One region of the Serratia sp. JSRIV002 genome, then DNA from elsewhere that is predicted to be linked to it. Evidence: predicted binding sites of a transcription regulator. Region 1 holds the regulator's gene; each other region holds the start of a gene.
What was found. Region 1 encodes PurR, which represses purine synthesis genes. Its sites were predicted from a motif close to CANGCAAACGTTTGCNTG; they were not measured.
Positions count from the first base shown of each region.

Region 2: a site for PurR is predicted at 4,303-4,320, ahead of KGP26_RS27925 (NCS2 family protein). Genes of this name have one in related genera too.
Region 3: a site for PurR is predicted at 2,521-2,538, ahead of KGP26_RS25590 (NCS2 family permease). Genes of this name have one in related genera too.
Region 4: a site for PurR is predicted at 3,131-3,148, ahead of KGP26_RS10260 (amino acid aminotransferase). Genes of this name have one in related genera too.

Region 1 is NZ_CP074143.1:2,836,288-2,844,354, reverse strand. Features, by position in the region: gene KGP26_RS13430 (alkene reductase) at 1-550, shown strand, start outside; gene gloA (lactoylglutathione lyase) at 861-1,268, shown strand; gene rnt (ribonuclease T) at 1,338-2,018, shown strand; gene KGP26_RS13415 (Grx4 family monothiol glutaredoxin) at 2,103-2,450, opposite strand; gene KGP26_RS13410 (C40 family peptidase) at 2,861-3,676, shown strand; gene sodB (superoxide dismutase [Fe]) at 3,891-4,469, shown strand; gene KGP26_RS13400 (YnhF family membrane protein) at 4,534-4,623, opposite strand; gene purR (HTH-type transcriptional repressor PurR) at 4,948-5,973, shown strand; gene punR (DNA-binding transcriptional activator PunR) at 6,006-6,926, opposite strand; gene punC (purine nucleoside transporter PunC) at 7,052-8,067, shown strand, end outside.
Region 2 is NZ_CP074143.1:5,937,376-5,945,442, reverse strand. Features, by position in the region: gene KGP26_RS27940 (hypothetical protein) at 107-634, shown strand; gene bamE (outer membrane protein assembly factor BamE) at 631-981, shown strand; gene KGP26_RS27930 (AsmA family protein) at 1,046-2,710, opposite strand; gene KGP26_RS27925 (NCS2 family protein) at 2,852-4,249, opposite strand; gene gltS (sodium/glutamate symporter) at 4,487-5,698, shown strand; gene KGP26_RS27915 (ester cyclase) at 5,982-6,581, shown strand; gene recG (ATP-dependent DNA helicase RecG) at 6,826-8,067, opposite strand, start outside.
Region 3 is NZ_CP074143.1:5,465,491-5,473,557, forward strand. Features, by position in the region: gene KGP26_RS25585 (Na+/H+ antiporter) at 1-836, opposite strand, end outside; gene KGP26_RS25590 (NCS2 family permease) at 1,021-2,382, opposite strand; gene KGP26_RS25595 (VOC family protein) at 2,771-3,178, opposite strand; gene KGP26_RS25600 (glutathione S-transferase family protein) at 3,225-3,893, opposite strand; gene KGP26_RS25605 (lipocalin-like domain-containing protein) at 3,890-4,114, opposite strand; gene KGP26_RS25610 (YdgH/BhsA/McbA-like domain containing protein) at 4,326-4,586, shown strand; gene KGP26_RS25615 (3-oxoacyl-ACP reductase family protein) at 4,783-5,532, shown strand; gene KGP26_RS25620 (hypothetical protein) at 5,828-6,505, shown strand; gene KGP26_RS25625 (Fic family protein) at 6,480-7,211, shown strand; gene ssb1 (single-stranded DNA-binding protein SSB1) at 7,309-7,851, opposite strand.
Region 4 is NZ_CP074143.1:2,216,786-2,224,852, forward strand. Features, by position in the region: gene ldtD (L,D-transpeptidase) at 1-367, shown strand, start outside; gene KGP26_RS10250 (YcbK family protein) at 548-1,096, shown strand; gene KGP26_RS10255 (MBL fold metallo-hydrolase) at 1,165-1,812, shown strand; gene KGP26_RS10260 (amino acid aminotransferase) at 1,875-3,065, opposite strand; gene ompC (porin OmpC) at 3,312-4,403, opposite strand; gene asnS (asparagine--tRNA ligase) at 4,707-6,107, opposite strand; gene pncB (nicotinate phosphoribosyltransferase) at 6,387-7,592, opposite strand; gene KGP26_RS10280 (GGDEF domain-containing protein) at 7,846-8,067, opposite strand, start outside.

The sequences.
Region 1 (8,067 bases):
CGCGCACGGTTACCTGCTGCACCAGTTTATGTCTCCGGCGTCCAACCAACGTACTGACCAATACGGTGGCAGCATTGAAAACCGTACCCGTCTGACGCTGGAAGTGGTCGATGCGAGCATTGCTGAAATCGGAGCCGATCGCGTTGGTATCCGTATCTCACCGTTGGGCCCGTTCAATGGCCTGGACAACGGCGAAGATCAGGAAGAAGCGGCGCTGTATCTGATCGAAGAGCTGAACAAGCGCGGTATCGCCTACCTGCATATTTCCGAGCCGGATTGGGCCGGTGGCAAGCCTTACTCAACCGCGTTCCGCGATGCAGTAAGAGCGCACTTCCAAGGCGTGATTATTGGCGCGGGTGCGTATACGGCGGAGAAAGCGGAAGAGCTGATCGCCCAAGGCTTTATTGATGCCGTCGCCTTTGGCCGCAGCTATATTGCCAACCCAGATCTGGTGGAACGCTTTAAACAGCAGGCTCCACTCAACGAGCAGCGTGCCGATTTCTTCTACGGCGGCGGTGCCGAGGGTTATACCGATTATCCGACACTGTAACGCTCAGCTAAACAGGGGCGCTAAATACCGCAATACACTAAGCCTCTGACAGGTGGGGTCATACAGGTTAGCCGACCGTTGAGCGCATCGACGCGCGATACGAGCCTCCATGGAAGGATCCACGGCGTGTCGGCATTCTGTATGGCTCCCGCCTGCTGCACTATTATCCGCAGCTATTTTTGTTTGTGACAACGTAACCTACCCTATCACCAACCGCACGCGTTGAATTGCCTTATGCGACAAGGCTATACTGTCTGACGCTGTTCAAGTCACCTGCCGTCAGCCGCGGCATATCCAATCAGAGGAAATTATGCGCTTACTCCATACCATGCTCCGTGTCGGCGATCTGCAACGCTCCATCGACTTCTATACCAAGGTATTAGGCATGCGCTTACTGCGTACCAGCGAAAACACCGAGTACAAATACTCGCTGGCCTTCGTGGGTTATAGCGATGAAAGCGAAGGCTCGGTTATCGAACTGACCTATAACTGGGGCGTCGACAGCTACGACATGGGTTCCGCCTTTGGTCATCTGGCTCTGGGCGTCGATGATGTAGCCGCCACCTGCGACAACATCCGACAGGTCGGTGGCAAAGTCACACGCGAAGCCGGTCCAGTCAAGGGCGGTACCACCGTAATTGCCTTCGTCGAAGATCCAGACGGCTACAAGATCGAACTGATCGAGAACAAGCATGCAGGTCACGGCCTCGGTAACTGAGGTTTCTCCAGGGCGCGCCATGCGCCCTGCTTTCTATCTCCGCTGCACCAAGACAAGAAATTTGTCATAATGCGCGCTGAATTCGCTAAAGATAAGAAACTGATGGCCGAAAAAAGTGATCTTAACGCCCTGAGTGGCCGTTTCCGTGGGTTTTATCCCGTTGTTATTGATGTGGAAACCGCCGGGTTTCATGCTCAGACCGATGCGCTGCTAGAGATTGCCGCCGTCACGCTGAAAATGGATGAAAATGGTTGGTTACAGCAAGATGAAACGCTGCATTTTCACGTAGAACCGTTTGAAGGGGCGAACCTGCAACCGGAAGCGCTGGCCTTCAACGGTATCGATCCACATAACCCACTGCGTGGTGCAGTGAGTGAATATGATGCGCTGCATGCGATTTTTAAAGCCGTGCGTAAAGGCATTAAGGATCAGGGCTGTAACCGGGCGATCATCGTGGCGCATAATGCCAACTTTGATCACAGTTTCCTGATGGCCGCCGCCGAGCGCGCCAGCCTGAAACGCAACCCGTTCCACCCATTTGCCACCTTTGATACCGCTGCGCTTAGTGGGCTGGTATTAGGGCAGACGGTGCTGGCCAAAGCCTGTATCGCCGCCGGTATGCCGTTTGATAGCAGCCAGGCACACTCAGCCCTGTATGATACCCAGCAAACCGCCCAACTGTTCTGTGAACTGGTCAACCGCTGGAAACGTCTCGGTGGCTGGCCGATTGCCAACGTTGAATCGCAATAGCTTGCTGGCAAACTGACAGACATAAAAAATCGGGCGGCACTGTTAAAGGTGCCGCCCGATTTTATTGGGTAAAACCCTGCGCCATTAAGGCTGCTGGTCTTCCTGATCTTTATACTTTTCGGCCGTTTCTTTGATCAACGGCTGCAGTTCACCACGCTGGTACATCTCGATGATGATATCGCAGCCGCCAACCAGTTCACCATCGACCCACAGCTGCGGGAAGGTTGGCCAGTTGGCGTACTTTGGCAGCTCAGCGCGGATGTCCGGGTTTTGCAGAATATCAACATAGGCAAAACGTTCGCCACAGGCTGAAAGCGCCTGCACGGCCTGAGCAGAGAAACCGCAGCTTGGCAATTTCGGTGAGCCTTTCATATACAGCAGGATCGGGTTGGCAGAAATTTGCTGCTGAATTTTTTCAATCGTCGTCATTATTGCTTCCTCAAGCCACATCATGGCTACAACATGCATCACACTAGCTATTGTAGCGGCAGGACCGGTGCCAAGAAAACGCCATCTTTTGCAGGGACATTCTCTGATTGCCTTAGCAAAAGCGGCGGACACACCGAACCGGTTAAAACATAGCCCCAGAATAACATTTTTAATCGGGACGTTTCACTATTATCTTTGCCCTGCGCAATGCCGGCGAGCAATAAGCCAACCACATGATCTCTGTCGCTTTTTTAGGCGCCAGGCGTTTGATTTTGCAACAATAAAAATGCCATTAACGTTTTCTCACAATATGGATTAGTATTTATGAGATCCACGCTGTTTTATAGGGTGAATTTCGGGAATACTGTGACTCATTCGATTTCTGTTTCGGAGCCAAGGTTGGTAACGTCGATATGCGGTTAATTATTACACTTTTTGTGCTGCTATTTACGCAGCTCTTCTTCAATTTGGCGCACGCTGCGCCACAGGCACGTGTTTCTGCCGAGCAGCGCAAGAGTCACGTTAATGAAGCCCGGCCAGACGACCGCAAGAAAAAGAAAGCGGAGAAAGCCAATAAAAAAGTGAAGGCAGCCACCCCTCCGAAAACGCTAAAAACCAAACCAGCAACGATAAAGACCGCAAAAAAAACCACCAGCGTTAAAACCAAAAGCCAGGCAACCAAAACGGCCAAGCTAAAAGTAACTCCGCCTAAAAAAGGCTATAAAAAAGGTTATGGTCGCCATCGTGAAGAAGGCAAAGCTACGGCAAAATTGGCTGGCCGCGAAAAGCCGTTGAAACTTTCCGCCGCTCACAAAAAACGTTATCAGCACGCCAAGCAGACCGCCATGGCCAAGCTGATGGGGCAAATGGGTAAGCCCTACCGCTGGGGTGGGTCTTCACCTGGTACAGGCTTCGACTGCAGCGGGCTGATTTATTACGCGTACAAAGACGTGGTGAAAATTAAAATGCCGCGTACCGCCAACGAAATGTACCACCTGCGTGATGCAGCGCCGATCAAGCGTAATGAGCTTGAGAAAGGCGATCTGGTGTTCTTCCGCATCAACAACCGTGGCACCGCCGATCACGTTGGCGTCTATCTTGGTAACGGTAAGTTCATCCAGTCACCGCGTACCGGTGAAGAAATTCGCATCAGTCAGTTAGATAACGACTATTGGCAAAACCATTACATTGGTGCCCGCCGCGTAGTGACCCCTACCACCATCCGTTAACCTTTCACGGCTGAGCTAACTGCTCGGCCGTGCTCTCTATCACCCGCTGCAACTTTAAACAATCAGTCACTTGGCACACTTTGGATGTTCTTTTCGCTCGGAAAGTTGTTAAGATTAATAACCATAACAAAAGTGGTGCAATTGCGTTTTTCCGCCCTCGGCCCCTTAGGCCTGCAGCGTCGGAGAGGCGTATTGTCTATAAAAGGAGAAAGCAATGTCGTTTGAATTACCTGCATTACCATACGAGAAAAACGCTCTCGAACCGCACATTTCCGCAGAAACGCTGGAATACCACTATGGCAAGCACCATAACACCTACGTGGTTAACCTGAACAATCTGGTGAAAGGTAGCGAGTTCGAAGGCAAATCCCTGGTCGAGATCGTCAAGACCTCCACCGGCGGCGTGTTCAACAACGCCGCTCAGGTCTGGAACCACACCTTCTATTGGCACTGCTTATCACCGCAAGGTGGTGGCGAGCCAACGGGCGCAGTGGCAGAGGCCATCAATAAGTCATTCGGCTCCTTCGCCGCCTTTAAAGAGCAGTTCACCGATGCCGCCGTGAAAAACTTCGGCGCGGGCTGGACCTGGCTGGTGAAAAAAGCGGACGGTAGTCTGGCGATCGTCAGCACTTCAAATGCGGCAACCCCGCTGACCGGCGCAGACGTTCCGCTATTGACCGTTGACGTGTGGGAGCATGCTTACTATATCGACTACCGCAATGCGCGGCCAAAGTACCTGGAAAACTTCTGGGCGTTGGTGAACTGGGCGTTCGTGGCAGAAAACCTGGCTTAACGGCGGGTAACTAGCTAATAATAAGGCGCGGCATCAAGCTGCGCCTTTGTTTTTCTGCTGCGGATCAGTTCAATGCGGCAATAAAACTGAAAGCAATAATCATTGCCAAAGCACCCACGGTGGTGAGTAATGACATCTTCAAATTGGTATCCATATACAACTCCCTCTCAGATTGGCTTTTCCAGAGCATAAGCCACACAGTTTATACGTCAAATCATTTTCCCACAGTTCGTGATTAAAATCTTGTTATGATTTCCCCGCTGATAATTACCGATTAGCTCTTCCACTTTTCTTCAATATGCGACAAAATCCGCAGTTCACAACTGCGTACCGATAAACTGCCCCTCCCTGTTCAAGCGATTTACGACTTCAGCACTAAAAACTCAGTTTTCGCTTATCTGGGGAAGGATCTACGCAGGCAAACGATTAACATCATACTTACATGCTGTAACATGTGGGTTTAGGAGTCATTTTTTACATGGCAACGATTAAAGATGTGGCCAAACGCGCTGGCGTTTCTACCACTACCGTTTCGCACGTTATCAATAAAACGCGTTTCGTCGCCGAAGATACCAAAACGGCCGTTTGGGCCGCCATCAAAGAGCTTCACTATTCACCTAGCGCCGTGGCCCGCAGCCTCAAGGTCAACCACACCAAATCGATCGGTTTGCTCGCCACCTCGAGCGAGGCCCCCTATTTTGCCGAAGTGATCGAAGCGGTGGAAAACAGCTGCTACAGCAAAGGCTATACCCTGATCTTGTGTAACTCGCACAATAATCTGGATAAACAGCAAGCCTATTTGGCAATGCTGGCGCAAAAACGCGTCGATGGCTTGCTGGTGATGTGCTCAGAATATCCAGATCAGCTACTGGGCATGCTGGAAGATTACCGTAACATTCCCATGGTGGTGATGGATTGGGGTACCGCGCGCGGAGACTTCACCGATACCATTATCGACAATGCCTTCGAGGGCGGCTACCTGGCAGGCCGCTACCTGATCGAACGTGGCCACCGTGACATCGGTGCCATTCCTGGTCAACTGGCGCGTAATACCGGTGGAGGTCGCCACCAGGGCTTTCTGAAAGCCATGAAGGAAGCCAACATCGAAGTGCGCGAAGAATGGATCGTGCAGGGGGATTTCGAGCCTGAATCTGGCTACAAAGCCATGCATCAGATCCTGTCGCAAAAGCATCGTCCAACCGCCGTTTTCTGTGGCGGCGATATTATGGCCATGGGGGCGATCTGCGCCGCCGATGAGCTGGGGTTGCGTGTACCGCAGGATATCTCGGTGATTGGCTACGACAACGTGCGTAATGCCCGCTACTTCACCCCGGCGCTGACCACCATTCACCAGCCGAAAGAGCGCCTGGGCGAGATGGCCTTTACCATGCTGTTGGATCGCATTATCAGCAAGCGTGAAGAATCGCAGGTGATTGAAGTGCATCCAAAACTCATCGAGCGCCGCTCAGTTGCCGATGGTCCTTTTGTCGATTACCGCCGTTAACTCCTGTTGGGGCGCTGCAATACTGCGCCCGATTAAGCACCCGACTCCTCTTCACTGAGCCATTCCTGATTGAGCGTTTCGCTGTCGCCCAGATAGTCCAACAGCCAGGCCATGGCCGGAGACTGGGCGTTTTGCTGCCAGGTCAAGCAGCAGGCGCTAGGCGGGAAAGGCTCATGCAGTGGTAATACCACCAGTTCGCCACTTTGTACCAACGGCAATACCCGATGCGCGGGTACCATGCCCACACACAGCCCGGCACGCAAACAATCTACCGCCGAAACCCAGTCCGGCACGGTCAACCGCCGCTGGTTGTCCAACGACCAGGTCACACGCTTGGGTAAATTGCGCGAAGTATCTTCCAACAGCAACGAGGGATAAGGTCGTAGCTGATCGTCTCGCAGCTTTCCTTGCAAGGCGGCCAGCGGATGTTTAGCATGGACTACGCAGAGCCAATTCATAAAGCCCATATCGCGAAAGGCAAAACCGCCGCCTACCGGTACCGCCCGTGTTGCACCAATAGCCATCTCAGCGCGGCCATCGACCAGCGCATCCCACACGCCGTTGAAGACTTCCGGCTGTACCATCAGTTCCACGTCGGGGAAATGGCGATAAAAATCCAGCACCAGCTGGCGGCTGCGCTGGGGTTTGACGATCAGATCGACCGCAATCCGCAGTTGCCCGCGCCAACCGTTGGCCACCTGCTGACACTGCCGTCGGGTATCGAGCATTTTTTTGATAACAACTCGCGCCTCCTTAATAAACAGCGCCCCCGCTGGCGTGAGTTCCACATCGCGGTGACGGCGTTCAAACAAAGGCACTGCCAGCCATTGCTCCAGTTGACGCACCGTATAGCTCACAGCAGAAGGAACGCGGTGCAACTCCTGTGCCGCCGCGCTGAAACTGCCGGTCCGCGCTACCGCATCTACCACATCGAGTGAATATTCAGACCACATATGTTTGCCTTCAAATTTTTTAACAGCACCTTGCAAATATTACCGTTTCACAAGCAGAGATCCAGCCGTATACACTTGCCGGCGCTTCAAAACCTGCGACAACATAATTTTAACGAGAAATAGCAATGCGAAATTTTGGATTTATGTTCTACCTGGCCGGCCTGAGTATGTTGGGCTATCTGGCTACCGATATGTACCTGCCTGCCTTTGGCGCAATGCAGCAGGATCTGCAAATCTCCGCTGGGGCGATCAGCGCCAGCCTGAGTATCTTCCTGGCAGGCTTTGCCTTTGCCCAGTTGCTGTGGGGGCCGCTGTCCGACCGTATTGGCCGTAAGCCCGTGTTATTGATTGGCCTGGCGCTGTTCGCAATCGGCTGTCTCGGTATGCTTTGGGTCGAGAACGTGGCACAACTGTGGTCACTGCGCTTCATTCAAGCCATTGGCGTCTGTTCCGCCGCCGTCACCTGGCAGGCGATCGTGGTCGATCGCTACCGCGATGGCAAAGCCAACCGCGTTTTCGCCTCCATTATGCCGCTGGTCGCCCTCTCTCCGGCGCTGGCCCCACTGCTGGGTGCCTGGTTGCTTAACCATATGGGATGGCGGGCCATTTTCGCCGTGCTGCTGGGGATCACCGCCCTGCTGCTGATCCCCACCTTGCTGCTGAAAGACCGGAGCAGACTGGTCCCTTCCGCCGATAAAAAGCCCAGCCTTGGTTTTATGCAGATCTTGAAATCCCCGGTGTTCAGCGGCAACGTGATGGTTTTTGCTGCCTGTTCTGCTGGCTTCTTCGCCTGGCTGACGGGTTCACCCTTTATCCTCGGCGATATGGGGTATAGCCCCAACGATATTGGTCTGAGCTATGTGCCGCAAACGCTGGCTTTCTTATTGGGGGGTTATAGCTGCCGTAGCGCCTTAAATCGCATCTCTGGCAAAACCTTGCTGCCGTGGTTGCTGTTAGCTTACGGTGTCAGCATGGTGGCGTTGTATCTGATCGCCACGCTAAGTGAGCCAACGTTGACCACTCTGCTGATCCCGTTCTGCTTTATGGCGTTAGTAAACGGTGCCAGCTATCCTATTTTAGTAGCCAATGCGTTGATGCCCTTCCCCAACAACAGTGGCAAAGCTGCTGCGCTGCAAAACAC
Region 2 (8,067 bases), 3.0 Mb from region 1:
TTACTACTAAGGCCTAAATAGTTGTAATTCCCACCGTTGCAACCGGAGCAGGGGCTCCCACTTCGGTCGGGGTAGTGTATTAATTATATATTATCAAGGAGTTGATATGCTTTATAAGAAAACCAGAGTAAGTGTTATATTTTTTTCATTGATGGCTACCATGTCATTAGCCAGTTGTAGTCTGTTTCCTGACCCGCCTATGTACGTTCCACCGCCAAATGATGGTTCGGTTGCAAAAGTTCGACTTCTAGGAAACCCGCTGACCTATTCGATTAGTCAGAAAAAATCAAATGGTGAGTCTAGTGGTGGATATGTACAAAAGCATAGGCGTTTCCTAAATATTATTCCTGATAGTACGAAGTCAATAGGTATGCCTAAGTTACCACAAGGTGATTACAGTGACACTTATACTGAGGTTACGGTAACTCCAGGAATCAAAACAACAATTTCTCATAGAATTAGTAATCCAGATGGAGGGGGATGTAGTGTAAGTTTGGATTTTACTCCTAATGAAAAAGGGTTGTATGAGTTTAAATATAACTACTCAGACAAATCTGGATATTGTGTTTTATATGGGAATGAAATCAAGTACGACAGCATCAATGAAACTTATATTGAAGAGAAAATAAAATGAAAATGAGTAAGTGTCCAGTTGTTTTTATGTTTTTTTTATTAGTGGGTTGTGCTTCTAATGTTGATAGAACAAAGGTTACAGCGCTTGACCAATATACAGAAAAAACAATCAAAGAATCTTTGATTGTTGGCTCAACAACAAAAAAAGATGTCATTAAACTCCTTGGTAGACCAAATTCTCCAGAAGATTATAACGGGCGTAATGTATGGTTGTATAATTCTAAAAAGACTGATAGGAGAGTAATTTTTTTAATTCCTGTTATCAATGATAAAAACCAAGTTTTGGAACTAACATTTAATGATGCAAAGATCCTCAAGGATATGAAATATCAGGAACTAAAACAGTAAATAGCGTCTCACTGCATTATTCAGAGAAGAAAACAGGGTTCGGCACTGCCGAACCCTGTTTAGGTCACGGCACCTGCTGCTCCAGAGTCTGCCCATCCTTACTGGTAGCCTGCAACTGGCCCTTCAAAGACGCTTTAAACGGCCCATCGCTGTTGAGTAATCCCTTCAGCTGCAACTGCAGATTACCATCACCCTCCAGCGGCACATGCTGCCAACCCCATTGCTGCAAGGTATTCACTGGCACCGAACGCCCGTTAAGGGACAGCGTAAACGGCTTACCAGGCAGTTGGCTGACGTTGGCCTTGGCATCCAACAGGCCATCGGGCATAAAGGCGCTCAGCTCGGTAACGTTGATCTGCTGTGCATCCGCATCCAACGCCAGCGATGGGCGGCGTACGTCGATCTTGTTAAAGGTGGCACCACCGGCGTTGAGTTTCAGCGAGCCGGACCAAATCCCCCACTGATGGTCACTGGCCAACAGCAGATTGCTGCCGTTACCATCCAGCGAGGTGAGCTGGAAGGGGAAATCCGGGTTGATATCGATGATCAGGTTACGGTTGGTGCTCATCTTGGCGACGTACACCTCCGCCAGCCAGCTTGGTAGCGGCTGTAACCAGAGTTCACGCCAGTTGCTGGGCAAGGTGTACTCCAACGCAGAGACGGCCACCTCGTCGAGTTGCAGGCGCTTGTTGGCGCGCAGCCAGTTGCCGGTGGTACGCAGCAATCCACCTTCCCAGCGGGTGCTGAACTGGCCAATGGCAATACCGGCTGGCGAGAGCTGCATATCCATAATCGGATCGATGAGATGGAAGTTGCCATTGATCAGGTCGTCGGCGGTGAAGTTGATCGCGCCATCCTGACTGCTCCAATCCCCTTGTTGGAAGGTGATATTTTGCATCGACAAATCGAGGTCGTTCGCCGCCCAGGCGTTACCTTCCAGGCGGGCGTTAATCAGATCAAAGCGTTTCAACGTAATGGGTGGCAATGCCGTGAAGCGGCTCCAGAACTGTTCTAGCGTCATGGGTACTTGTAGGCGGACGTTGCTTAGCCGCAACCGTTCAACCAACCAACTGCCATCGGCAGCTCGGCTGGCTACCCCGGTGAGATCGCCCTGTGCCAGATCGGCACCAAAGTCGCTCAATATCAGCTGGTTTTGTTTGATTTCGCCCTGGATCAACACCTGTGAGGCCGGAATACCGTTGACCACCATCGAACCGGCGCTGAACTGGAACTGATTGTTATCCCCGAGCAAATGACCTGCCGTTGGCTGCCACGGGTTTATCCCGGCATTGACCTTCTGCGCGTTAAGCTGCCAGCTCTCATCGTTAGATTGCAGTGCCATATTGCTCAGTTGCAGCACATCGGCCTGTATTGGCAGCGGTGCGCCCTGCAAAGGCTGAACGTTTAGGGTGCCGTCGCGCAGCGTGATGCTATCGAAATAGCGTGGCTCGGTAATTTGCCGCAGGCTGAAAGCCATATCCACCTGCTTGGCCGCCAAGAGTTGCGGTTGGTTGGCACGGGCGAGGGTTACGCCCTCCAGGCTTAGCTGTCCTGGCTTGCTCCACGAATGCGTTATTTTTTCTACCGACAGCTGGTAATCACCACGATCGCTGATCCAGTGACTCAACCAGCCTGCGGCCCAGCGGGTTTGCCCCACGACGTAGAGCAGCACAATGGCCAGCACTATCAGCAGCAGCAACGTGATCAATAGTTTTCCGATAAATTTCATCGTGTGGATCCGTAGCGGACAGAAAAGATACCCTGTTTATGCCGCAAATAGCCTTCCAGCTCAAGGGCAATGGCCTGAAAGACAATAAAAAAACGGCCAGTAGCGGTTTGCCAATGGCCGTTGGTTTGCTGCGGGGAGCGCTTATTTTTCTTCTGGTGGGAACAGCAGGTTCAGCACAATGGCGGTGATCCCACCGGCAGCGATACCGGAAGAAAGCAGGGTTTTCAGCCAGTCCGGTGCAAACTGCAAGATCAGCGGCTGTTGGGAAACCCCCATACCGACGGCCAGCGACAGCGCCATAATCATGATGGCGCGGCGGTTTAGCTTCTCGCGGGAAACGATACGCACGCCGGAGGCTGCAATAGTACCGAACATCACGATGGTCGCGCCGCCCAGCACCGGTTCAGGAATATGCTGCACAAAACCGGCAACGGCCGGGAACAGCCCCAGCAGGATCAGCATCAGTGCTACCACAAAACCGACGTAGCGGCTGGCAACGCCGGTCAGCTGGATCACTCCGTTGTTCTGGCCAAAGCAGGAGTTCGGGAAGGTGTTGAATACCGCAGACAGCATTGAGTTCAGGCCGTTGGCCAGCACCCCGCCTTTCAGGCGCTTCATATATAGCGGGCCACTGACCGGCTGTTCAGAAACGTCGGAGGTGGCGGTGATATCGCCGATGGTTTCTAGCGAAGTGACCATAAAGATCAGCATCAGCGGCAATAACAGGTTCCAGTCAAAACCCAGGCCGTAATACAGCGGGGTAGGAACGGTGATCAAGGTCGTTTGGGTAGCCGGTTCGGTTTCCGGCAGCATACCCATCGCCCAAGCCAGCAGATAACCTATGGCCATGGCGATCACCAGCGAAGCGACGCGCAGGTAAGGGTTACGTTGGCGGTTAAGCAGAATAATCACTACCAGCACTGCGCCTGCCAACAGTAGATTCTTGGGCGCGCCGAAGGTGTGATCGCTCATCGCCGCATAGCCACCACCGATAGAGGTCAGCCCGACCTGGATCAGCGACAGGCCGATAATCATCACCACAATGCCGGAGACCAGCGGGGTAATGATGCGGCGCGCCAGGTGCAGCACGCGTGACAGTAGGATTTCGGTACAAGAAGCCACCATCAATGTGCCGAACAGTGCGGCCATCATGGTGGGCACGTCTGCGCCGCCGTTTTTCAGCGCCAGCCCGCCCATAATCAGCGGTGAGACAAAGTTGAAGCTGGTGCCCTGAATGGACAGCAGGCCAGACCCCACCGGGCCCCAGGTTTTGATTTGCAGTATCGAGGCCAAACCGGAAGCGAACAGCGACATGCTGATGATGTGTTGCGTATCCTGCGCTGGCAGGCCAAGCGCCTGGCAGATCAACAGGGCCGGGGTGATCACGGCAACAAACATCGCCAGCAAGTGCTGACTGGCGGCAAACAGCGTTTGCGGCAGTGGAGGGCGGTCTTCCAGGCGGTAAATCAGTTCACTATTGTGTGAAACGGGGGCTGATGCTTTTTGCGCGGCATCAAGCTCGGCGGTTTGGCTGGACATGGTGTGGCTTTCCCAAAGGCGGCAAAGAAGGCATTTTAATGATCTGTCTCACAAAAGCAAACGGTTGCGCATTAATATTTTTTACGATGCTGAACCCATTAATGTCGCATTTTCGTTCATTTTTTCTTGTGTTATTAGCCGTTTTTACTTTTAATCCCCCCTTCATCAAGTTAAAAAACTGAGTAAATTTTATAACTTATTAATTTATTGGATTTAATCACTACACGGAGTAGCTAGATGTTTCATCTCGATACTTACGGCACGTTAGTTGCCGCTACGCTGGTCCTGCTGCTTGGGGGCAAATGCGTACGCTCCATTCCTCTGCTGAGAAAATATACTATTCCTGCTCCTGTTGCCGGTGGTTTACTGGTGGCGCTCCTGCTCTTGGTTTTGAAGAAAACGGTGAACTGGGAAGTCGGCTTTGATATGTCGCTGAAAGACCCATTAATGCTGGCCTTCTTTGCCACTATCGGCCTGAATGCCAACCTGGCGCGCCTGCGGGCGGGGGGCAAGGCACTGGTCGTGTTCCTGTTCGTGGTGCTGGGTCTGCTGTTGGTACAGAATGCCATCGGTATCGGCATGGCGAAAATGCTGGGCCTGGATCCATTAATGGGGTTGATTGCGGGCTCGATTACGCTTTCTGGTGGGCATGGCACCGGGGCGGCCTGGAGCAAGGTGTTCATCGAGCGCTATGGGTTTGAAAATGCCACCGAAGTGGCCATGGCCTGCGCCACCTTTGGTCTGGTGCTGGGTGGCCTGATTGGTGGCCCGGTAGCCCGCTATCTGGTGAAACACTCCTCAACGCCGGAAGGCACACCGGATGACAGCGTGCAGCCGAGCGGCTTTGAGAAGCCGGAAAGTGGCCGCCTGATCACCTCGCTGGTGATGATCGAAACCATCGCCATGATCGCCATCTGCCTGAGCCTCGGTAACTTTATTGCCGGGTTATTGAATGGCACGGCCTTCGAACTGCCGACTTTTGTCTGCGTGCTGTTTGTTGGCGTGATCCTCAGCAACACCCTGTCGGCAACGGGCTTCTACCAGGTGTTTGAGCGTGCGGTCTCCGTACTGGGTAACGTGAGCCTGTCGCTGTTCCTGGCGATGGCGTTGATGAGCCTGCGCCTGTGGGAGCTGGCTTCGCTGGCCTTGCCAATGCTGGCTATCCTGGCGGTGCAGACGCTGGTTATGGCGTTGTATGCCATCTTCGTGACCTATCGCGTGATGGGGAAAAACTACGATGCTGCCGTGCTGGCTGCGGGGCACTGCGGTTTTGGCATGGGGGCGACGCCAACGGCCATTGCCAACATGCAGGCGATCACCGATCGTTTCGGCCCTTCGCATCTGGCATTTTTGGTGGTGCCGATGGTGGGCGCGTTCTTTATCGATATCGCTAACGCCATCGTGATCAAGCTGTACCTGATGCTGCCTGTATTCCCGGCGATCGGCTGAATCATCAAGTAGTGGCAGCCCCTCTTCAGGGGCTGTCTTTTATGCGTGCCTCGAACAGCTTTAGAAATTGAGCCTGTGTTCTGCCTACGATGTATACCTTCAATAGCGTTAACCCCATTGCTTATTTAGCCATTTCTCCGTTTGAATATCCCTTCATTATTTTTGAATGACTCAAGCAAATTTACTTGGTAATTTTTTTGTATCGTCTGCGCTACTATATAAATTCAAAAGGAAGTTATCGTATATATAGAGTTAAATAATAAGGAAGATGGAAGGTACCTTTATGAAAAATGAACATCATGTATTAAAAGCAAGCATTGCCTCTCTGTTTATATTAAGCCTTGCCGTGAGTGCAGCAGCAAATAAACCTGATGATTTCTCTTCAATGTCCGATTCCCATGCTGAACAACGCATCAATAAGAGTTTGGAGGAGTTTAAAGCAGAAAGGAAAACTGTCGAAAAAAATCTGCAAAACTTTGATGATCTGGACTTTAATGTCTACAGCCATCAAAAGTGGGATGAAATGCACAGAAGTCATGCAGAGGATATCATTGTTCATTATCCAGATGGCTCGGTGACCCACAATCTAAAAGAACACTTAGAGAAATCCAAGAAGATTTTCGCTTTTGCCCCTGACACCGAGAACCCTATACACCATATACGTATCGGCCAGGATAAGTACACGGCGGTCACCGGCGTATGGCGAGGAACGTTCACCAAACCAATGATACTGTCAGACGGTACGGTTATCCAACCCACAGGTAAACGTTTTGAGATAGAGATGGCAACCATAGGCCGTTGGAATGACAAAGGCACCATGGATGAAGAGTGGCTGTTCTATGACGATTACACCTTTATGAAGCAATTAGGGTTGTTGAAATAATATGTAGAGTCACCTTTAATTATTAATATTACAAAAGCTGGTGCTCCTGATGGGGCACTCTTTTGTATGTTAGTTAAGATTACAAGGGGTACAATTTCTGTATTGATCCAATAATAATATTATTGTTCGTTTTTTGAATATAATGGCTAGACATAACAATAAAGACAAGTTTGGCGTAGGGTAATTCTCCATTTTTCCAAGCGGGCTCCGGTATAGGCCCCCTCTTTCATTAGGGGGAAGATGCTTAAGCGTTTGAGTAGCGAGCCGTTTCTGGTAACCAGCGCTCAATTAAGGCATGTGCATGCTGCGGATACTGCTGGTGAATATGGCGTGCTACGCGCTGGACTTCGGGGATCATGGCCTGATCGCGTAACAAATCGGCCACTTTAAACTCTGCACTGCCGGTTTGGCGCGTTCCCAATAGCTCACCCGGCCCACGGATCTCCAAATCTTGCTGGGCAATAACAAAGCCGTCGTTACTGTCGCGCAGCACCTGCAGGCGTTTTTGGGCGGTTTTGCTGAGCGGGGTTTTATACAGCAGCACGCAGTGAGAGGCTACCGCACCACGGCCAACCCGGCCACGCAGCTGATGCAACTGGGCCAAACCAAGCCGCTCTGGGTTTTCAATGATCATCAGGCTGGCGTTTGGTACATCAACGCCCACTTCAATCACCGTGGTGGCTACCAGCAATTGCAGTTCACCCTGTTTGAAGGCCTGCATTACCGCCTGTTTCTCCGCTGACTTCATGCGGCCATGCACCAGCGCCACCTTCAGTTCCGGCAGTGCAATCTTCAATTCTTCCCAGGTTGCCTCTGCGGCCTGGGCTTCCAGTAAATCAGACTCTTCGATCAGCGTGCAGACCCAATAGGCCTGGCGACCTTCTTCGATACAGGCGCTTTTTACCCGCTGGATGATATCGGCCCGGCGCGTATCGGGGATCGCCACCGTTGTCACCGGCGTACGGCCCGGCGGCAATTCATCGATCACCGAGGTGTCCAGATCGGCGTAGGCGGTCATCGCCAGCGTGCGCGGGATTGGCGTGGCGGTCATGATCAACTGATGAGCATGGAATCCTTGTTCTTCGCCTTTCTCCCACAGCGCCAGCCGCTGATGCACACCAAAGCGGTGTTGTTCATCGATAATCACCAGGGCCAGGCCATTAAACTGCACCTGCTCCTGGAAAATGGCGTGCGTCCCGACCACCATCGACACCTGACCGCTGGCAATGGCTTCCTGTTGGGCGAGGCGTGCTTTGCCCTTTTGCTTGCCAGCCAACCAACCCACCTCAATCCCCAAGGGTTCAAACCACTGGCGGAAGTTATTGGCGTGTTGTTCGGCGAGTAATTCGGTGGGGGCCATCAGCGCCACCTGTTTGCCGTGAGCAATGACGCGTAGTGCGGCCAGGGCAGCAACCAGAGTTTTACCTGAGCCGACGTCGCCCTGTACCAGGCGCATCATCGGGAAACCTTTTTGCAAGTCCGCTTC
Region 3 (8,067 bases), 2.6 Mb from region 1:
TCCAGCATCGCCCAGACGCTGTTAGCGCGCAAACGCATGGCCAGCGGTGCGTTACGGATCACGCCAGACTGGCTGATGGTCATCCCCGCCGCGACGGCAGCCAGGATGCCGGACACGCCGATATGTTCGGCAATCAAATAGGAGGCAAAGGGTAACAGCAACAGCAGCACAATCTGCGTGGCCGGATCGTCTCCGCTCCAACGGCTCATCACGCGCAGCGATTTACTGTAGGTCCACGTCACCGCCACACCGGCCAGCAGGCCACCGATTGCCACCTTCAGGAACTCCATAGTGGCGCCACCGACGGTAAACACCATGGTCCCCATTGCCACCGCGATGGCAAATTTTAACGATACCAGGCCAGAAGCGTCATTCATCAACGCCTCACCTTCCAGCACACTCATGATACTTCTTGGGATACGCCCTTTACCGACGATACCGCCCAGAGCCACGGCATCGGTAGGAGACAATACTGCCGCCAGCGCAAACGCGGCGACCAGCGGGATCCCTGGTACCATCAGGTAAATGAGATAACCCACGCCGACAACGGTGATCAACACCAACACCAGGGCCAACCCCAGGATTTCACGCCCGTGGTGCAAGAATTCACGGGTAGGCGTTTTCCATCCGTCGGCAAACAGCAACGGTGGAATAAACAGCACTAAAAACAGTTCGGGGTCAAAATCAACGTGCAACCCGAAATGCGGCCAGGCCAGCAAGGCCCCAATGGCAATTTGCATCAAGGGTAACGGGATCTGGAACGGCAACATGCGTGTTACCACCCCAGACAGGGAGACCACCAGGATCAAAATGAGGATTGTAAAAAATATTTCCATGCTTTCCTTAGACTCTTAAGTTCAGATCACCAAAGCGCGCGGGTAACAGTGTCCGAATAGTAGATCACTTTTTTTCTCAGTTATAAAGCTTGTTGTGCCTTTCAAAACACGTCGCAGAAAAGGGGAAGAATAGTCTTAAGGAAATGAACGACGGGGCCAGAGGATGGCCCCGTAGAAGAAAGGCTTAAATTGCCCAACCACCCGCATAGAATGCCACCAGCGCCACCGCGATTAACACGGTACCGATGTTCAGCCTACGCCATTCACCGGAGAACACGCGGCCAATCACCAGCGAGCTGAAGCCCAGCATGATGCCCGTCACAATGTTACAGGTCAGCACGATAAACACCGCGCACAGCAAACCGGCCATGGCGTCGACAAAGTCGTCGAAATCCAGCTTGGTGACGTTGCTCAACATCAGCAGGCCAACGTACATCAGCGCAGGAGCGGTAGCGTACACTGGCACCAGATAGGACAGCGGCGACAGGAACAGGATCAGCAGGAATAACAGCCCAACCACGGTGGCCGTCAGGCCGGTTTTACCGCCCGCCGCCGTACCTGCGGCAGATTCGATATAAACCGCGGCAGGTGCAGCCCCAACCAGCCCGGAGAAAATGCTGCTCAGGGAATCAGAGGTCAGCGCTTTGCCACCGTTAATGATCTGGCCATCTTTATCCAGCAGATTGGCCTGCCCGGCGACCGCACGGATGGTGCCAGTGGCGTCAAACACCGCAGTCATTACCAATGCCAACACGCTTGGCAACACCACCGGCTGTAACGCCCCCATGATATCCAGGCTGAAGATCAGCGATTTGCCATCCGGCCCCGCCAGGCTAGGCATGGCGAACAACCCTTGGTATTTCACCGCCGGGTCGAAAATCAGGCCGATAACCGAAATGGCAATAATGACCAGCAAGATGCCGCCAGGTACACGCAGTTTTTCCAGGCCGAAGATCACCGCCAAGCCGATTAACGTCATCACCACCGGAAACGAGGTAAATGCTCCCAGCGCTACAGGCAAACCATCCAGCGGATTTTTCACCACCAGGCCGACACCGTTAGCCGCGATCAACAGCAGGAACAGACCGATACCAATGCCGGTGCCGTGCGCTACTCCCATTGGCAGGTTACGCAGGATCCAGGAACGGATACCGGTAATCGAGATAATGGTAAACAGGATCCCCATCAGGAATACCGCGCCCAGCGCCACGGGAATGCTGATCTGCTGACCCAGCACCAGACTAAAGGCGGTGAACGCCGTCAGTGAAATGGCACAACCAATCGCCATCGGCAGGTTGGCCCACAAGCCCATCAGCAACGACCCCAAACCGGCAACCAGGCAGGTGGCAACGAATACCGCAGTCGGTGGGAAACCGGCTTTACCCAGCATGCTGGGAACCACGATCACCGAGTAGACCATCGCCAGGAAGGTGGTTAACCCTGCCACCACTTCCTGACGCACGTTGGTACCCCGTGCTGTAAGTTTAAAATACGCATCAAGCCCGCCTTTGGGTGTCACGGCGTTATTTGCTTGAGAATTCGACATGTTGCTGTCCCCTGTTTTTCATTGCTGCCAGCCTGGATGAAGTGGCTTGTTATCCCACTGATGCATGGTCATTACGAAACCGTTTCCGTCACGTTCGCTTCCTTACCCTTCAGGAACGCGGCAACAGACGCCGTGTAAAAGGCAAACGTTTAACTCTCATCGCATGCAGCGGGTGATTTATGATGGTCTTATCCCCAAAAATCCCAAACGCTACCGGGTGGGATTTTCAAGGCAAACGATTATCTAGCCTTCTATGCCGTCTGATCAACTAAAGATCGCGACAATTTATGCGAAAACGTATTGGGATCGCTCATTGTTGAAGATGTGAGGTTTATCACATTACGACTTGAAGAGGAGAGATCGCCCCGACAGCTTGGGGCGGAAAAGATTATTGCGATTGCATCGCCTGCTCATCCATGTACATCAACTCCCAGATATGACCGTCCAAATCCTGGAAGCCATGGCCATACATAGTGCCGTAATCCTGTGGCTGATTATAGGTATTGCCACCGGCGGCAATGGCTTTGCGTACCAACGCGTCTACCGCAGCACGGCTGGGTTGCGACAGGCAAATCAGCACTTCCGTCGCTTTGTTGGCATCGCTGACGGGATTGGGGGTAAACAGTTGGAATTTCTCGTGAGTCAGCAACATCACGTAAATACTCTCACTCACGACCATGCAGGCGGCAGTGTCATCGGTAAACTGCGGGTTGAAGATAAACCCCAGTTGGCGGAAGAACTCGATAGAAGCGGGCAAATTGCTGACGGGCAGGTTAACAAAAATTTGCGTAGCCATGGGCTACCTCCTATGAAAGTGACCCTATCGAGTATAGTTCAAGCCTTCACCCCAGCACGCTAAACGGCCCCCCCTGTTCCAGAGCCCGTTGATATGCAGGACGCGCGTGAATGCGTTGCAGGTAGTCTTGCAGTTTCGGGCACCCCTCCAGCCCGCCTCGCCCAGCTAGCGCCTCCACAGGGAAACTCATCTGGATATCCGCAGCGCTGAATTCATTGCCTACAAACCAGGTACTTTTATTCAGGTGTTGCTCCAGATAATCGCGATGCGTGACAATCTGCTTATCCAGATACTCTCTCTGTACCCCTTTACCGATCGCCCCGGCAATCGGGCGTATCACCCATGGGATCGGCGGGTGTCCTAAACGGCTAAACACCAGTTTCATTACCAGCAGCGGCATCAACGACCCTTCTGCATAGTGCAGCCAATAGCGATACTCCTGGCGAGCGTGAAAATCCGTGGGCGTGAATAACCCTTGTGCGTCATAGGCTTCCTGCAGGTATTCAATAATGGCGCCCGACTCGGCCAGTGTCAGATCGCCGTCTACCACTACCGGCGATTTGCCCAACGGGTGGATCTTTTTCAATTCGGGCGGTGCCAGCATGGTGGTTTTATCGCGTTGATAACGCAGAACCTGATAGGGAACACCGAGCTCCTCCAGAAACCATAAAATGCGCTGCGAACGCGAGTTGTTCAGATGATGCACGATAATCATGATTTTTCTCCCTCAGCGGCCTGGAGCCGTTGCCACACCAATTCGCCAATTTGCACGCGGTTATCCAGCTGCAACGGTACGGTGCGTAATGTGAGTGTCTCGCCAGTGAAACTGTAGAAGCGGATCTGCTGGCTACCCAGCCAGTTGGGGAACGAACCCCCCTCGACCCGATGAATGACGCACTGTTTATCTTCATCAATCCGATAGTGGCCAACTGCCAATAAACTGATTCGTTGTCATCACATTCGCTCCCTTGACGCCCAGGTTAAAAGGTAGTTGTGATTTCAACTATCGCCAACCCTACGTATAATTCAATTTATTTGATGTAGATACTCAAAACTCTCCGATTTTCCATTACCGCCAAGTGGCCTATCATTCAACACATCGAGAGACAACGGCCTCTCACCTAACAAAACCCCTGAGGATTGAATTATGAAAAGCATCAAAATTTTTGCTACCGCTGTACTGTTAACTTCCGCTTCTTTCGCCAGCATTGCCGCTGACCAGGTCACCAGCCAGCCAACTGCCGACTCACAGAAAATCGGTGTGGTTTCCGTAAGCGGTGCCAGCAACCTGAGCGCTCTGGAAGCCGAACTGGCAAGCAAAGCGGCCGCATCCGGTGCCAACTCTTACCGTATCGTTTCCGCCGGTGGCCAGAACAAGCTTTACGGCACAGCAGAAATTTTTAACTAATCGTCAGATTATGAGCCCCGCAAGGGGCTTTTCGCGTTTTAACCGGTAATACAAACCGGAACAACCAGACTACTCTATAATGTAACCCATCCCCGCCAGCCAACCGGCACATGGCCCATTTTGGCAATCCCCTGCCTGCGTTTTCCCAGATACTGCAGTTGCTATTTATAACCATTACAACTTTTGGAGAGATATCATGTCGGTAACCCAACTTCTGTCTGGCCGAGTAGCTTTTGTCCAAGGTGGTTCACGCGGTATCGGTGCCGCCATCGTTAAACGCCTGGCACGTGAAGGCGCTACCGTCGCATTCACCTACGTTTCCTCCCCCGATAAAGCCGATGAGGTGGTTGAAGCCATTACGGCGGCTGGCGGTCAAGCCATTGCCATCCGTGCAGACAGTGCCGACGCAGAGGCTCTGCAACAGGCTATACGCCAGACGGTAAACAGCTTCGGCAAGCTGGATATTCTGGTGAATAACGCGGGCGTACTGGCAATGGGTAACCTGGAGGAATTGTCGTTAGCAGATCTGGATCGCACGCTGGCCGTTAACGTCCGCAGCGTATTTGTTGCCAGCCAGGAGGCCGCCCGCCATATGAATGATAATGGTCGCATTATCAATATCGGCAGCACCAACGCCGAGCGTATGCCGTTTGCCGGTGGAGCGATCTACGCCATGAGCAAGTCGGCGCTGGTCGGCTTAACCAAGGGCATGGCTCGCGATCTGGGTTCACGCGGCATTACCGTCAATAACGTCCAGCCCGGCCCGGTAGATACCGATATGAACCCGGCAGATGGCGATTTTGCCGAACAGTTGAAACCGATGATGGCCGTTGGCCGTTATGGTAAGGATGAAGAGATTGCCAGCTTTGTGGCTTATCTGGCGGGGCCGGAGGCGGGATATATCACCGGTGCCAGCCTGACGATTGACGGTGGCTTCTCAGCGTAATGCCCTAGACAAACTGCTCCTACTAAAAAGGGGCAGTTTAGTTAAGTACTTAATTACCAGTTTGTAGATCCCCGCTGCCGCTATAATATTCTTATCATCAGATAGAGTAAAACCCGATGAATTATATTTCAGTACTTTCAAGAGGACCTGGAACGCTGCAAATAAATTTTAATAATAAAGTCACTCATCCTAGCTGAGCCAATGTAGGCCACGACCTCACGAACTGAAGTCAACTTGAAAAAAGGTTTAAAAAGCACTAAAATGGTCAAAATATACACACCACTGGAGTGTGGAGATGTCAATCAAAGACAAATTAATAAAAGCGTTAGAAAACAGCCCAGACAGCATTGTTTTGCGCCATGAGCTTTCAGCCCTTGGCGGACGTACGCAAGTCACAGATAGTCTGAGGGATCTGGTTGCTTCCGGCTTCCTGACTAAGCCTGGCTTAGGTATTTACGTTAAAAACGAGCACCGGCAGTATAAGGGTCTATACAATTCAGATCGTTGTATCACAGTAGTCAAAGAGATATTTAAAAAACTCGACACTCCGGTCAAAGATATCAAAATAGACCATATTGCCGGGCAAGATATTTGCATTGTTGATATCGGCGCTCAGCGAGTTTCACGCAAGCTGGAAATAAACGGGATCCCCATCCGCTATAGTAATAATCAAAAAATATCTAACGGGGATTATTTATTATCACAAGATGTCGATGATTTACCAACCAAAGGTGTACGAAAGTTTATCGAAAAACTTGCCGCTGCACATGGCATTCAATATCAACGTACAGGCTTGGATGACTTTGCCGAATCCGTTACTCGATTGGCCGGTGACGAAATAGAGCTCGACATAACAGAGAAGCTGCTTATCGCACTGAAGAAAAAGGACTTGATTAGCGGGCGACAGCTTGCCCGTCTAATGACCAATTATATGAGGGAAGTGAAAAATGTTCGATCCGTTCGGCGACTATGAAACGGCAGGATATCTCAGGAACATTGAGGGTATTAAAGATCTTGATGAGCTGAAACGTCAGGAACATGTATTCTTCGAAGCCAATCTTGAAGAGGCGCTCTCATATCTTCACGCGATCAAAGGTAAACTCACCTATTCGAATTTCCTGCAAGTTCATCGCTTACTTTTCGGCGAGTTTTACCCTTGGGCCGGTCAGGATAGGCTAATGTTAGGGGTCGGCCGATTGGTGAGCAAAGGCAAGCGAATACAATTCGAAGTCTCCGAGCGTTGCCAACACGCAATCGAGTGGGGCTTATCCAAGGGCAACGATGCTGCCATCCTAAGGCGACAACCGGGAACGGTGATGGGTATCTTTGCCTGGGGCCATCCTTTTCTTGATGGAAACGGCAGAACAATGCTGCTGGTTCATAGCGAACTTTGCCACCGAGCTGGCTTTTCGATTGACTGGGGCGCATCACAAAAAAATGCTTACCTAAAAGCACTCACATTAGAGATTGAGAATCCTCAAGGAAAACATCTCGATAACTATCTCCTTCCTTTTTGCTCCAAGACTCGACACAAGGATCTACTGCAACACTTAATGTCACTATCTGGGCTGGATGGTCGAAATAGGACAAGTTTGCCCGATATCGTTTATAAAGCAGATGACCCCGAGGCAAACGCAGCTTACCAAGACATTAAACGAGCGCGCGGTGAGAGCATTTAGGTAAGCAAGTTGAACTCGAAGAGATAGATGGCGATGTGGCTAACACTGAAATACCAGCAGCCAAAGGCTGCTGGTATTTTTCAACAAAACGGCGCAATCAGAACGGAATATCGTCGTCAAAGTCCATTGGCGGTTCGTTGCTGGCCGCTGGTGCGCTGTTTTGCGCTGGGCGAGCCTGCTGCTGTTGACCACCGCTGAACTGGTTGCCACCCTGTGGCTGCTGAGGTTGACCCCAACCGCCCTGCTGGCCACCCGCTGGAGCGCCGCCGCCTGCTGGAGCACCACCACCTTGGCGGCCGCCCAACATCTGCATGGTGCCACCCACGTTGACCACGATTTCGGTGGTGTATTTTTCTACGCCCGCCTGATCGGTCCATTTACGGGTCTGCAATGCACCCTCGATGTAAACCTGGGAACCTTTACGCAGGTATTCACCCGCCACTTCTGCCAGCTTGCCGAACAACACCACGCGGTGCCATTCCGTTTTTTCTTTCTGCTCGCCAGTAGCCTTGTCACGCCAGCTCTCGGAGGTCGCCAGGGTAATGTTGGCAACTGCGCCGCCATTAGGCATGTAACGGACCTCAGGGTCTTGACCCAGATTCCCGACCAAAATTACTTTGTTTACGCCTCTGCTGGCCATGTTCGATCTCCCGATGAGTCATTTAAGTGGATTCAGACCACATTTTGGATAGTCTAAACCACAAATTGTAGCATGCCACCTGCTTAGATTATACCTGCGAAGTGCCTTCCAAAAATGTCCCGGCGATCGACCTTGTTGCATTCGTATACTGGATATTCATTCAGGTTTTTTTGTGCCATAATTATGCGTTTCGTACTGGCCGAGCCGTTTTTTTGC
Region 4 (8,067 bases), 620 kb from region 1:
GCGTTTCAAGTTCAACATGCCGAGCTCGGATGCCATCTATCTGCATGATACCCCGAACCACGGCCTGTTCCAGAAGGATATCCGGGCGTTAAGCTCAGGCTGTGTGCGCGTTAACAAGGCTTCCGATTTGGCCAATATGTTGTTACAGGATGCCGGTTGGAACAACGCGCGTGTTTCCTCCACGCTGAAAGGCGGCAATACGACGTATGTGAACATCCGCCAGAATATCCCGGTGCAGCTGTATTACCTGACGGCCTGGGTCTCTGATGATGGCAAGCCACAGTTCCGCACAGATATTTACAATTATGATGCGACAGTGAGATCGGGTGCACAAATTTTGGCTCAGGCCGAAAAATTGATGCAATAAATGCAGTAATTCTAGATAAATAACGGTCTGAATGTCTGGCCAGTAACAGGCACTGTTTTTTGTGAGCACGGGTAAACCACAGCGTATCGCGGGTTGACTCCGCATACGCTGGCGGTTATGGTTCGGGCAGTGCGCAGTTTTGTGCATATATTTTGACATTCTTGCCGAGTTTAAAGAGTCATGGACAAAATTGATCATCATCGCCGTAAATGGCTGGCGTTAGGTAGCGCCGCCGTGGGTATCGCACTGCTTCCAGGGCAGGCGTTTGCCAGTCTTTCTACCTCTCGCCCACGTATTCTGTTGTTGAACAACCTCAATACCGGCGAATCCATCAAGGCCGAGTTCTTCAACGGTAAGGGTTACAATAAAGAAGAATTGGCGCGCCTGAACCACATCTTCCGTGACTATCGGGCCAATAAGGTCAAGAGCATCGATCCGGCTCTGTTTGATCATCTCTATCGCCTACAGGTGATGCTGGGTACCAGCAAACCGGTACAGCTGATTTCCGGCTACCGTTCAATGGCGACCAATACCGAAATGCGTGAGCACAGCCGTGGCGTGGCCAAGCAGAGCTACCACACCAAAGGCCAGGCGATGGATTTCCATATCGAAGGGATCCAACTGAGTAATATCCGTAAGGCGGCGTTAAAAATGCGCGCCGGCGGGGTAGGCTATTATCCACGTAGTAACTTTGTGCACATCGATACCGGCCCGGTGCGGACCTGGTAATCATTGTGCATCATGATCGCTGAATGGCACCCGCCCCTTGGGCGTGGTGCCGTTGTCGTTGGAGCTTTATGAAATACCATATTATCCCCGTTACGGCGTTCAGTCAGAACTGCACGCTCATCTGGTGCGACGTCACCAAACAGGCGGCGCTGGTCGATCCTGGTGGCGATCCGGAAAAACTGAAGGCTGCCATTGCCGAAAAGGGCGTGCAGGTCAGCCAGATTTTGCTGACGCACGGCCATCTCGATCACGTAGGCGCGGCGGCAGAAATGGCCGAGCATTATCAGGTACCGATCTATGGGCCAGATAAGGAAGATGCCTTCTGGCTTGAAGGTTTGCCAGCACAGAGCCGTATGTTTGGCCTGGATGAATGCGCCGCTCTAACGCCGACCAAATGGCTGGAAGAGGGGGATAAAGTGCAGGTGGGCGAAATGTCGCTGAACGTACTGCATTGCCCTGGCCATACACCTGGTCATATCGTTTTTATCAACGAACAGGCACGTTTGGCATTAGTGGGTGACGTGTTGTTCAACGGTGGTGTTGGCCGCAGCGATTTCCCGCGCGGTGATCATCAGGCGCTAATCGCTTCAATCCGCAACAAATTACTGCCTCAGGGCGACGATATGGCGTTTATTCCAGGACATGGCCCGATGTCTACCTTTGGCCATGAACGTCAAACCAACCCGTTCCTGCGCGAAGAACCGGCTATCTGGTAAAGACACCTCTCGCAAAAGAACAAAGGGGCGCAAATGCGCCCCTTTTTCAATGCAAAATCAACTTACAGCACGGCAACGATGGCTTCGCACAGCGGCGCCATATTGTCCGGCGTCATCCCTGCCACGTTAACGCGGCCGGAGTTAACGGCATACACGCCAAATTCATCACGCAGACGCAGAACCTGCTCTTTGGTCAGGCCGCTGAAGGAGAACATGCCGTTCTGGTTGATGATAAAGCTGAAATCCTGCTGCGCCCCTTTCTCCTGCAGGGTATTAACGAACAACTGGCGCATACGGTGAATGCGCTGGCGCATGTCCGTCAACTCTTGTTCCCAAATGGCGCGCAACGCCGGGTTACCTAAGATGGTAGCAACTACGGCGGCACCGTGTGATGGCGGGTTCGAGTAGTTGGCACGGATCGCGGCTTTCACCTGGCTGAAGGCACGCTCGGCGGTTTCTGCATCGGCAGCTACCACGGTGCAGGCACCGACACGCTCGTTATACAGGCCAAAGTTCTTTGAGTAGGAGCTGGCAACGATCAGTTCCTGATGTTTGGCAGCAAAGATACGCAGACCCTGGGCATCTTCTTCCAGGCCCTTGGCGAAGCCTTGGTAAGCGAAGTCGAACAGCGGCAACCAACCCTTGGCTACGGACAGTTCAGCCAACTGAGCCCATTGTGCTTCGGTTGGATCGATACCGGTAGGGTTATGGCAGCAACCATGGAACAGCACTACGTCGCCTGCTTGAGCCTGGTTCAGGCTGGTGAGCAGACCGTCGAAGTCCAGCGCATGGTTGGCGGCGTCGTAATAGTTGTATTCCAACACTTCCAGGCCAACGGCACCAAAGACGTTTTTATGGTTTGGCCAGCTTGGATTGCTGACCCAGATACGCTTGGCGCTGGTCTGGTTGGCAATAAAGTCGGCCGCGACACGCAGGGCACCGGTACCACCAGGAGTTTGCGCGGTACGGGCACGCTTGTCGGCAATGATTGGGCTCTGCTTGCCGAACAACAGTTCTTGCGTGCAGCTGGCAAATTCAGGAATACCTTCAATACCCAGGTAGTTTTTGGTGGTCTCATTTTCCAGCAGATACTGTTCAGCTTTTTTAACGCTGGTCAGCACCGGCGTTTTGCCGGTTTCGTCTTTATAGACGCCAATCCCCAGGTTGATTTTATTCTCACGCTTGTCGGCGCGGAAAATGTCGGTCAGACCTAGAATCGGGTCGGCAGGTGCAGCGGTGATTTTTTCAAACATGTCAGATGCTTCCATGGCCTAGAGTTAAGCAGACAGAAACATCAGGGTAGCGCCAGTTATCGCCTTTGCCAACCGTTTGCGAGAAAAACACCTCGATCTTGTGACGGCGGCAGATTCAGCACAAAAAATGACGGGGAAGGGCGGATTGGCAGAATAAAAAATTGGCGGAAGCGCTAAAAACAAAAACAGGGCCGAAGCCCTGTTTTTTAACTTAGCTGACGGCGAGCCGTCATCAAGTGCAACAACTTAGAACTGGTAAACCAGACCGGTAGCTACGATGTTGTCAGTAGCGATGCCGTTAGCACGAGTGAAGTCGTTTTCGTCCAGCAGGTTGATTTTGTAATCAACGTAGGTAGACATGTTTTTGTTGAAGTAGTAAGTAGTACCTACATCAATGTATTTAACCAGATCGTTGTCAGTGCCGTTAGGGCCAGCCAGGTTCTTACCTTTAGACTGCAGGTAAGCGATAGATGGACGCAGGCCGAAATCGAACTGGTACTGTGCTACCACTTCAAAGTTCTGAGTTTTGTTAGCGATGGTGTTAGACGCGCTACCGTATGGAGTCATGTTGCGGGTTTCCGCATACATGGTTGCCAGGTAGACGTTGTTGGCATCGTATTTAGCACCAACGGTCCATGCATCAGCTACGTTACCGCCAGCAGTGCTGTTATCTTTCTGGTCAATGGTACGGTTAGATGAAGAGTATGCTGCACCTAAGCTGACACCGGTATCCAAAATTGCGTAGGTGGTAGAAACACCAACACCGTCACCGTTTTGTTTCTTCAGCTCACGCTTGTCGTTTTCGTTCTTGCCTTGATACTGCAGAGCGAAGTTCCAACCATCAACCATACCGAAGAAGTTGTTGTTACGGTAAGTAGCAACACCGTTGGTACGACCGGTCATGAAGTTGTCGGTAGTGGTGTAAGTATCGCCACCGAACTCTGGCAGCATATCTGTCCAGCCTTCAACGTCATACACTACGCCGTAGTTACGGCCGTAATCGAATGAACCGAATTCAGCAAATTTCAGACCTGCGAAGCCCAGACGAGTCTTAGTACCTTCGGTACCTTGTGACTCAGCGTGGTTAGCTTGCACGTTGTATTCCCACTGGCCGTAACCGGTCAGTTGGTCAGTAATCTGGGTTTCACCTTTGAAGCCAAAGCGCACGTATGACTTGTCGCCATCTTCGCTTTTGTCTTTAGAGAAGTAGTGCAGGCCGTCAACTTTACCGTACAGATCCAGTTTGTTGCCGTCTTTGTTGTAGATTTCAGCTGCGTTGGCTGCACCAGCTGCTAACAGAGCTGGGATCACTACTGCAAGAATGTTGCGCTTCATCATCATTATTACCCTCATTGGTTTTATTCGGACACCTTGCCACTGCCGCCAATAATTCTTTTGGAACTATTGTTGATAGATTGGTGTCGTCCTGTGTCTGCACGCAGTGTTCCATTCACGGGCAGGTTTATCTAGAACGAAAATGCTACTAATGTCGTAATCTGGTTTCAGAAAGAAACGATGTGTAACAATTTGTGTATTTTGGGGAACTTTGTGATGCAGGTCAATAATCAAAAATGCGAAAGGCCAGCTAAGCTGGCCTTTATTATGTAAAGAAAATGTTTAAATTATGCTGGGTTTTATGACTTAGAAGCTGGCGTTACGTGGCGTTCTTGGGAACGGGATCACGTCACGGACGTTCTGCACCCCGGTCACATAGGCGATTAAACGCTCAAAACCTAAGCCAAAACCAGAATGTGGCACGGTGCCATAGCGGCGCAGGTCACGATACCACCAATAATCTTCTTTATTGAGGCCCATCTCTGCCAGACGCTGATCCAGCACATCCAGACGTTCTTCACGCTGAGAACCACCGATGATTTCACCAATGCCCGGTGCTAGCACATCCATCGCCGCAACGGTTTTGCCATCTTCGTTCATGCGCATGTAGAAGGCTTTGATATCTTTCGGGTAGTTTTTCACCACTACCGGAGCCTTGAAGTGTTGCTCGGCCAGATAGCGTTCGTGTTCAGACGACAGGTCGATACCCCAGGAAACCGGGTTCTCGAAGGTCTGGCCGGAAGCGAGCAGGATCTCGACCGCCTCGGTGTAGTCCACCTGGGCGAAATCGGAAGAGACAAAGCGCTTCAGACGGTCGATGGCGTCTTTATCTACCCGCTCAGCAAAGAATTGCAGATCGTCGGCACGTTCATCCAGCACCGCCTGGAAGACATATTTCAGCATGCTTTCGGCCAGCCCGGCAACGTCGTCCAGGGTAGCAAAGGCAACTTCCGGTTCGATCATCCAGAATTCAGCCAGGTGACGGCTGGTGTTCGAGTTCTCGGCACGGAAGGTGGGGCCAAAGGTATAAATTTTTGACAGCGCACAGGCGTAGGTTTCGCCGTTCAACTGGCCGGATACGGTCAGGAAGGCTTCTTTACCGAAGAAGTCCTGGCTGAAATCGACGGCACCTTTATCAGTGCGTGGCAGGTTTTCCATATCCAGCGTGGAGACGCGGAACATTTCACCGGCACCTTCGGTATCAGAGGCGGTGATCAGTGGGGTGGAAACCCAGAAATAACCGTTCTCGTGGAAGTAGCGGTGGATTGCCTGTGCCAAGGTGTGGCGAACGCGGGCAACCGCGCCAATCAGGTTGGTGCGTGGGCGCAGGTGGGCAACTTCGCGCAGGTATTCGATGCTGTGGCGTTTGGCCGCCATTGGATAGGTGTCAGGATCGTCAACCCAACCCACCACCTTGATGGCTGTGGCCTGCAGTTCGAAGCTCTGGCCTTCACCCGGCGAAGGTACCACGGTACCGGTCACTTCAATGGAACAGCCGGTGGTCAGGCGTAACACTTCGTCCTGATAATTCGGCAGAGAATCATTAACGACGGCCTGTAACGGATTAAAGCAGGAGCCGTCATAAACGGCGAGGAAGGAGATACCAGCTTTAGAATCTCTCCGGGTACGTACCCAACCGCGCACGGTGACTTCACTGTCAACCGCAGCACGACCTTGCAGTACGTCGACTACAGGCACTACGCTCATAGATTTCTCTCTTATAAGTTTTTCAGAAATAGGCTAACAACCCAAGAATTTGGGGATGTTGCTATGTTACTTGCCGCGTTGCAGAGCACAAGCAGAAATCATCAGAATGAGACAACATTTATTGCAGTGGGATAAAAAAACAGGAGGTATATAAAGGAAGAGGGGGAACGCCGGTGAGAAATGCCCACACGGTTTGTATCCCCGGCTGACTCTTGTTCTTTAATGCAGCGCCGTACAGTTCCCTCTCCCAGTGGGAGAGGGTTGGAGAGAGGGGGCACCTTAACTGGCTTTCTTCACCAGCGGCAGATCGAAGGCTTTGCGCAGCGCTTTGACAAACGCGGGGTCCTGGCAGATGGTTTTGCCTGGGCTATCGGACAGTTTGGCTACCGGCTTGCCTTTACACTCGACCAGCTTGATCACAATATTTAGCGGCTTGACGCCGGGGATATTGCAGGTCAGACGCGTGCCGATACCGAACGCCAGGTTGATGCGCCGATCAAAGTGGCGATACAGCGCCAAAGCCTTATCCAGATCCAGATTGTCTGAAAACACCAGCGTCTTGCTCATGGGATCGATCCCCAATTGCTGGTAATGGGCAATGGCTTTTTCACCCCATTCGATCGGATCGCCAGAGTCGTGGCGCAGACCTTGATAGCTCTGGGCAAACTGCTTGCCGAAATCACGCAGGAACGCATCCATGGTGATACAGTCGGTCAGTGCAATGCCGAGCTGAGCGGGATATTCATCCAGCCAGGCCTGCAAGGCGGCACGTTGGCTGTTGGCCAGTACCGGGCTAATCTGTTGATGAGCCTGGAACCACTCATGGGCTTGCGTGCCAACCGGGATCAGATCCAGCCGATGCGCCAAATCGTAGTTACTGGTGCCAGCCAGATAGGGGAATTCGGTTTTCAGCGTGCTGACAATGGCCTGTTGCACCTCGCGGGAGAAGCGGCGACGGGTGCCAAAGTCCATTAGCTTGAAGCGTGAAATATCAATATCCCCGCTCAGTTGCTTGAACTGCGCCAGGTTCTGGCGCAACTGGCTAATGGCCATCTCTGGCGTGGCCTGTGGCGAACGCTGGCGGTGCACCACTTCGCTGATCACGGCCAACAACGGCACTTCCCACATAATCACTTCGCGCCAGGGGCCAGCGATACGGATATGCAATTTGCCGTCGTGATTGCTAATGCTGACCTGCTGCGGATCGTAGCGAAACTCCCGCAGCCAGCTCAGGTAATCCTGATGGAAGAAAGGCAGGCTGGAGAGATAGCGGTGTTCGGCTTCGGTTAGCGCCAACTCGCTCATCATGGCAACCTGCGCGCGGATCTCGTCGGCATATTCGCCCAGCAGTTCGTCGCCACGGCAACGAAACTCCGCCGCAACGGTAATTGCGGGGTAGCGATGGAACACTGCTTGCTGCATATGAAGCTTGTAGGCGTCAGTATCAAGCAGTGAAGTCAAAATCGGGGAAGCGTATAGAGTCATATCGCGTTACAGCATCCTCGTCAGGCGCGTGTCCAAATCCGGATAATCAAAAAAGTGGGGGGAGTATACCCGGATTATCCTGTTATTGAAGCCTCATCACACCACAAATGGCCGGAACGGGTCGAGGATAAAACGTGCCTTTATTTTACCGGGGGCATAACCTCAGCCAGAAAAAGCCATTTAATCCAATAAACTGAATGGCTTAGTTGATTTACTCATAAAAATTATGAGGTTAATTATTTTAAACACAGATTCAGATAAAACCGGTTGGCGTATAAATACTGACCCGATTGCGCCCGCTCTTCTTACAAAAATAGAGCGCTTCGTCGGCCTGTTTGATGGCTGGATGCAGTTGTGACAGGTCGCCTACGGCAGCGATACCACAGCTGATGGTAAAGCGCACCCGTTTTCCGTTGAGCAACTCCAGGCACATTTGTTGGGTTTGTTCACGCAGCGCTTCCATCATGCTGCGGGC